One region of the Bacillus sp. AC266 genome, then DNA from elsewhere that is predicted to be linked to it. Evidence: riboswitches for the same ligand, from Rfam matches in the RefSeq annotation. Region 1 holds a riboswitch; the other holds the start of a gene.
The links. A riboswitch is a leader RNA that binds a small molecule or an ion and turns the genes downstream of it on or off. The one in region 1 is predicted to bind cyclic di-AMP.

Region 1 (3,489 bases):
AAATACTCTCGTTAAAGCTCTCGTAAAATCAACGAAAAAGTTACCAAGTTCTTTTCCAGCGAGTCCTCTTATAAATGCCATAACGAGCGCTAACGTCGTTGCTGGTGCTGCAAACATTAAAAATGTAATCCCGATTAATTGTGATAAATAAGACAAACCATTTTCACCGCTATAATGCTGTAAATTTGTATCAGCCATAAAACTAATTGCTGTATTAAAAGCAAGCGTAGGCTCCATTCCCTCGATATGCGCTGGATTTAGCGGCAGCACACCTTGTAATCTGAAAATGAAATATACAACAACAATCATAAATCCGTTTAGTAAAACGAGTGATAATGCGTACTGTTTCCACGTTTGATTGTATTCTTTTACACCCGTAATTTTAAAAATAAGTTTTTCAAAAGGCCCGAATACTTTATCTAGCGTTTTGCTACCTTGAAAAGCTTTTTCTAAATAAATCCCCGTTGGCTTTGCTACTAGAATAAACAAGAGCATTGTAATAACGACTGCAACCCAAATCATAATGAATGATTCCCCCTAATTAAAACTTTTCTGGATTTAATAATGCGTACACTAAGTACACCGTAATCGCTGCAACAATAACCGATAAGACAATCATCATGATTGCTTCCCTTCTTTCACAACTTTATCTGACCAACTTGCAAGACTTGCCATCGATGCGACTAACCCAACAAAAATACCGATCATTACAACATCTAACATAACTACCCCTCGCTTTTGTTAAAATTTACCATCTAGTTATCAAAAAAAGAACACTAAGCTCTACTTAGTGTTCGAAACGAACAACACAAAGTAAACCTCCTCTCTAAACGCTTACGAGGTTAGCTGTCGGATTCGGGCCTAAAGAGTAGCCCTACTTTCAAAATTGAAAGATTCACCCCAAGTGACAATGCACAAAATTGGTTCCCCCGCTCCATTTCTGGAACTCAGCGATTTTAGGTTTTTTTTGGAAATTTTATGAATGATTTATGAGAGTAAATATACTCCTCTAAATTTAACTTGTAAAGGGGTAAATTACTGAAAATAAGAAAATATCCATCTATTTAAGCGTTTACATTAGTTGTTATTAATATTTTTTCATCTGTTTTCTCGTCTTTCCTTTCTTTTTCACAGAAATGATCTTTTAAATACGAAATAAAAAGAGCGAATTACATGAAGTGCATAGCTTGTTGCACTCAGCATTCGCTCTTTTTTCATTCAACCTTTATTCTCCACGCAAAAAAGCACGCAAATTTCTCCCTCGAATATAAACTTGTGATAATTCCGCATGTAACTGCTCATATTCGGTAATATCCGCCTCTAAATACAAAACATCTTTTGATGGTAATATAATATATGGACCTGGAAAAAGAGGATCGAGCACTACCAATTCGTGAACTCTCTCTACCGATATCGCCCAACGATTCGCTATATCTCCTAGTAACAACACTTTCATCTTCATTTCCCCCGCCCTATTCAAAAAATAAAAAAGAAATATTATCACGGTTCGTAAACACTACAAATTTAGCTCCAATTGTTTCATAGAGCCTGGCCGGATAGCGTTTATTCTTTGTAACAACAGTAATAGGCGCTTGAAAAGAAAAACGAATGTGTTCTGTGAAGAAACTAACTATCGGAAGCTCATCCCCTAGTAAAATCACCTTCTTAATACGTGTGCAAATACTAGTAAAATCCTTCTCCTTATTACAGCTATAAGCTGATTCAAACCCATACTCTCTAACTTCATCCGCTATCTCTTCATTGGCTGTAAAAATAATTAACTCATGCTGAAATGCTACTAGCTCTCTTAAACTCTTTACCTTGTTTTTTTCTCCAACACAAATAAGTGTTAGTTCCATGTACCTCATCCTCCTTAGCATAAAAGAACTCAAACATAGATTGATATTCTCCTATACTAATCAGACCGATGAAGTGATGTATCCATCATGGCACCGTCCTCTCTCAAGACGCTTACGAAGTTAGCTGTCGGATTCGGACTTTGAGAGTAGCCCTACTTTCAACATTGAAAGATTCACCCCTAGTGACGACGCACAAATTGGTTCCTCCGCTCCATACATTTGGACTCAGCGTATTACAAAAAATGTATTCTGGCTGATATATTACTCCTGTATTTTGAAAAAGTAAACACAAAAAAAGCCAGTTAACAAACTGGCTTCTCGTATCTTTATACATGCGTCTTATTCAATTTATATGCAAAATGATTCGTCGGCCCATGACCACTTCCAATATTCAATGGCTCTTCAATTGCTATACTAATAAATCGTTTTGCTTCTTGAACTGCCTCTTCCATCAAGTAGCCTTTCGCAAGTCCTGCTGTAACCGCTGAAGCAAATGTACACCCACTTCCGTGCGTTTGCTTCGAAGGAATTCGTTCACTTCTAAATTCAATAAACTGCTCACCATCAAAGAGTAAATCAATTACTTCATTACCTTGATATTCTGCATGTCCGCCCTTCATAAGCACATATTTAGCTCCTAATTCATGCAATACTTTTGCAGCTTCCTTACTATCTTCTATATTTTGAATCTCCATTCCAGTTAACACTTCTGCTTCCGGAACATTCGGTGTGACAACCGTTGCTACTGGCAATAAATATTCTTTTAATGCTTGTACTGCTTCTTGTTGTAATAATGACGCACCACCTTTAGCAATCATAACAGGATCTAGCACAATATTATTCCAGCCAAATTTCTTAATATGCTCTGCCACAATTTGAATAATTTCACTACTAAATAACATTCCCAGTTTTACAGCATCTGGCGTTAAATCCGTGCCAATTGAATGCAGCTGTTCCGTAATTCCTTCTAAAGAAACAGGATACACCCCTTGAACGCCAAGCGTATTTTGAGCAGTAATTGCTGTAATAGCCGTCATTCCATACACACCAAGCTCTTGGAATGTTTTTAAATCCGCCTGAATCCCAGCGCCGCCTCCGCTATCAGACCCTGCAATCGTTAAAGCTTTATTCACTTTCATTCCACTCATCCTTTTCTACCCAAAATAGCGATGATAAATTGTTTTCGCTTCGCTTATATCTTTCGTTCCATGTACAAGGACACGGCCATCTTTAAAAGCAACTAATCTCTTTTCTTCAACCGAAAATGATAATAAATATGGATTTACATTTAAATCAGTCACACGATCATTCAACAATCTTTTATATTGTTCAAAATCCATTTCCTCTTTATAAGGTGGTCTAATTTGAACTGTATTTCTCCCGCATAACACTGCTGTTTTTGAAGTGTTTTCCTTATTTAAATACGGATATAGTGCTTGCTCACCACACGATAGACAATTATGTTTACGAAGCTTTTGCACATTCATACATGAATACTCATTTTTCCATACATCAAATGACACAAGCCCATCTCGAAGCGAGTCATAATCTTCTACTAACAGTTTAAGCGTTTCCGTTACTTGATGAGAAACGACGAGAGATACAGCAGGTGATATAATCCCCGCTGTGT
Region 2 (3,489 bases), on a different contig from region 1:
TTGAAATTTCCCGTAATATGTATTTTCATCTTCAAGATGATCGAGTCGAAAAGGTCGAAAATCATTTTTTTGTAAGAAAGGGAACATATTTTGTTCATATCCAGTTTTAAACGAAAACGGGAATATAAATTGAAATATAGCTGTTGTTACATCTTTTTCCTCGATTGTTTGTATTGCCTCCATTTACATTGTTTCCTTTCCGTATAAGCTATAGAAACAACATGCCCAATTTTTCTTGAAAATAACCTCTCTTGTTCATTAGATTAAGAATGAAAATTCAGCTTATTTAACAAGGGACATGTATAATGTTATGTATACTAAAATTAGTATAATTGTGTTAGAAAAAGGGGGATGTTGTATGCGTATTTTAGTATTAGGAGCTGGGGGCGTTGGCGGATTTTTCGGTGGCCGATTAGTAGAAAAGGGAGAAGATGTTACATTTCTCGTTCGCAGCAAAAGAAAACAGCAATTAGAAGAAAAAGGCCTTGTTATTCGTAGTGTTAATGGAGATTTTTCATTTCAACCGAAATTGGTAACGAAAGAAGATAGAACGACTCCATTTGATGTGATTTTATTTTCAACAAAAGCGTATCATTTACACGAGGCGACCATAGATTTAAAGCCGTTTGTAGGTAAAAATACTGTAATAATCCCATTGTTAAATGGTATCGCTCATTTATCACTATTACAAAAGGAATTCGGTGAAGAAAAAGTAATTGGCGGTCTATGCTTTATAGAGACGACATTAAACGATCAGGGAGAAATTGTACAAACGAGTGCTGCCAACAGACTTGTATTTGGAGAAATTAAGTCTCAAGATTCAGAGAGAATCAATCATATTTCCAAAGCATTTGCGGGTACGAAATCTAGTTTTGTTTTAAGTGAAAATATTACGCAAGATATGTGGCATAAATATTTATTTATTACTGTAATGTCAGGTGTGACAACATTAATGCGTGCACCAATAGGACCGATTCGCGAAAGCGAAGGTGGACGCGATTTTATCCAAAACTTATTTGAAGAATCTGTGCAAATCATGAGGGCATTAGGAGCTCCGGTAAAGGAAAACATTGCCCAGGAACATATGAAAACAATTGATAAAATTTCGTATGATATGAAGTCATCGATGCAACGGGATATGGAAAAAGGTTCGCTCATTGAAGGGAAGCATTTACAAGGATACTTATTGAAATTAGCAGAGGAAATGTCTATAGATGTGCCTTTATTAAGTGTTGTGTATCAAAATTTAAAGGTATATGAAAAAATGATTTTTACTAAAGAAATGGTATGAAAAAGAGTAAAGGATAGCAAAATATAAATGTTGCTATCCTTTTTTTATTTCTTTTTGACAATTTATTCGTTTCTTTTCGGTTTATCTGTCGTATTTCGTTCTCTTTCACGTTTACCATATAGCTGATTAATTTCATTTGCTACTGCATCTAAATATGAATCGGAAAAAAGTGGCTTCTTTTCTTTAGACATACGGGTCTCCTTTGTGGATTTTTAGTATTCATTATGTATATTTTTCGGTGGATTATGCGCAATCATTTTAATTTTTTTCTTTTTTAAAATTTTTGTTTACTTTTTGAAAATAAAGGAGTATTATAATCCACAGTTTCAATTTTCTAAATCGCTGAAGCCGCATGGTGCGGGGGACCCGTTCTTATGGATTAGTACTTAATCCAATGGGGTGAATCCTTGAAAAAGGTAGGGCTACTCATAGGCCCGAATCCGACAGCTAACCTCGTAAGCGTTATATTGAGAAGGAAGGTGGAGCTTGTGCGACAAAAAAAATAATGTCTACAAGTCTATTTCATTATGGCTTGTAGACATTTTTTGTTTTCTGAAGAAATAGTTTATCCGCTGTAATTAGCAGAAAAATTCGTGCAAAATTATTGGAGAGTGGACAGCGTTGGTTTCATCTATCAAAAGGTTTTTAATTGGAAGGCCGTTAAAATCAACAGAGTTAGGAGAGCAAAAGCTTAATAAAACGAAGGCGCTAGCAATTTTATCTTCTGACGCATTGTCATCGGTTGCATACGGACCAGAGCAAATATTAATTGCTTTAGCAGGTCTTGGAGCGGTAGCTTATTGGTATTCCATTCCGATTGCAATTGGGGTATTAGTATTATTGACAGCTCTTATTTTATCTTATCGACAAATTATTTTTGCTTATCCTCATGGTGGGGGTGCATACGTAGTATCAAAAGAAAATTTAGGGATGAATCCGGGATTAATAGCTGGAGGATCTTTATTAGTCGATTATATTTTAACGGTTGCAGTAAGTGTATCTGCAGGTACAGATGCGCTCACATCAGCTTTCCCTAGCTTACATGCACATAATGTAATCATTGCGATTATATTTGTCATATTGATTACCATCTTAAATTTAAGAGGCGTAACGGAATCAGCTTCCGTTTTAGCATATCCGGTTTATTTATTCGTTGTAGCATTATTTATATTAATTGGTGTAGGAATATATAATATTTTGACTGGTCACGTTTCACCCACGCTGCATTCGCCAATTGGAACACCAGTTGCGGGAATTAGTTTGTTCTTACTGTTACGAGCATTTGCTTCAGGAAGCTCTGCTTTAACGGGTGTTGAGGCGATATCTAACGCAATTCCAAACTTTAAAGATCCTGCACCTAACAATGCAGCAAAAACATTGCTTGCAATGGGTGCATTACTTGCAGTTTTATTTTCTGGAATTGTCTTTTTAGCTTATTATTACGGAATTAACCCAAGTAAGGAAGTAACAGTCGTTTCACAAATTGCTGAACAAACTTTTGGACGTAATTTCATGTACTATTTCATACAAGGTACAACAGCTTTAATATTAATTCTTGCGGCTAACACAGGTTATTCTGCATTTCCGCTATTAGCAGTTAACCTTGCAAAAGATAAATTTATACCGAGAATGTTTACGATTAGAGGAGACCGCCTAGGTTATTCAAACGGTATTATTATACTTGGGATTTCTTCGATTATTTTAATTGTAGCTTTTCAGGGAAAAACAGAACACTTGATTCCGCTATATGCAGTAGGGGTATTTATTCCGTTTACACTTTCTCAAACTGGAATGGTACTAAAATGGCTTCGTGAAAAGCCTGAAGGATGGGCTTTAAGATTAACGGTCAATTTAATTGGTGCAGTCATTAGTTTTATCGTTATGAGCATGTTCTTTTTAACTAAGTTCGCACAAGTTTGGTCAATCCTTATTTTCTTACCTTTCATTATCTTCTTGTTCCATCGAATTAAGAAGCATTATGATGCAGTGGGCGATCAATTAAGTTTAAAAACTTGTGAACCACTTGTTCCGATTGAAGGGAATGTAATTGTCGTTCCTGTAGCAGGTATGACTCATGTAGTAGAAAATTCACTGAACTATGCTAAAGCTCTTTCTGCAGATCAAGTTATCGCTGTGTATGTTGCTTTTGACAGAGAAGAGGAAAAGAAATTTGAAGAGAGATGGGAGAAGTGGCAACC

Region 2: linked by a shared signal. The riboswitch ahead of AC0IXC_RS13690 (APC family permease) and the one ahead of AC0IXC_RS21970 (hypothetical protein) in region 1 are both predicted to bind cyclic di-AMP.

Annotation. Positions count from the first base shown of each region.
Region 1 covers NZ_CEEDEC010000005.1:385,627-389,115, forward strand. The annotation lists gene kdpA (potassium-transporting ATPase subunit KdpA) at 1-522, opposite strand, end outside; gene kdpF (K(+)-transporting ATPase subunit F) at 542-622, opposite strand; gene AC0IXC_RS21960 (SipW-dependent-type signal peptide-containing protein) at 619-723, opposite strand; cyclic di-AMP (ydaO/yuaA leader) riboswitch at 818-963, opposite strand; gene AC0IXC_RS21965 (hypothetical protein) at 1,226-1,456, opposite strand; gene AC0IXC_RS21970 (hypothetical protein) at 1,473-1,859, opposite strand; cyclic di-AMP (ydaO/yuaA leader) riboswitch at 1,953-2,100, opposite strand; gene thiD (bifunctional hydroxymethylpyrimidine kinase/phosphomethylpyrimidine kinase) at 2,186-2,998, opposite strand; gene AC0IXC_RS21980 (thiazole biosynthesis adenylyltransferase ThiF) at 3,014-3,489, opposite strand, start outside.
Region 2 covers NZ_CEEDEC010000003.1:98,386-101,874, reverse strand. The annotation lists gene AC0IXC_RS13705 (hypothetical protein) at 1-183, opposite strand, end outside; gene panE (2-dehydropantoate 2-reductase) at 359-1,291, shown strand; gene AC0IXC_RS13695 (hypothetical protein) at 1,354-1,482, opposite strand; cyclic di-AMP (ydaO/yuaA leader) riboswitch at 1,622-1,768, shown strand; gene AC0IXC_RS13690 (APC family permease) at 1,913-3,489, shown strand, end outside.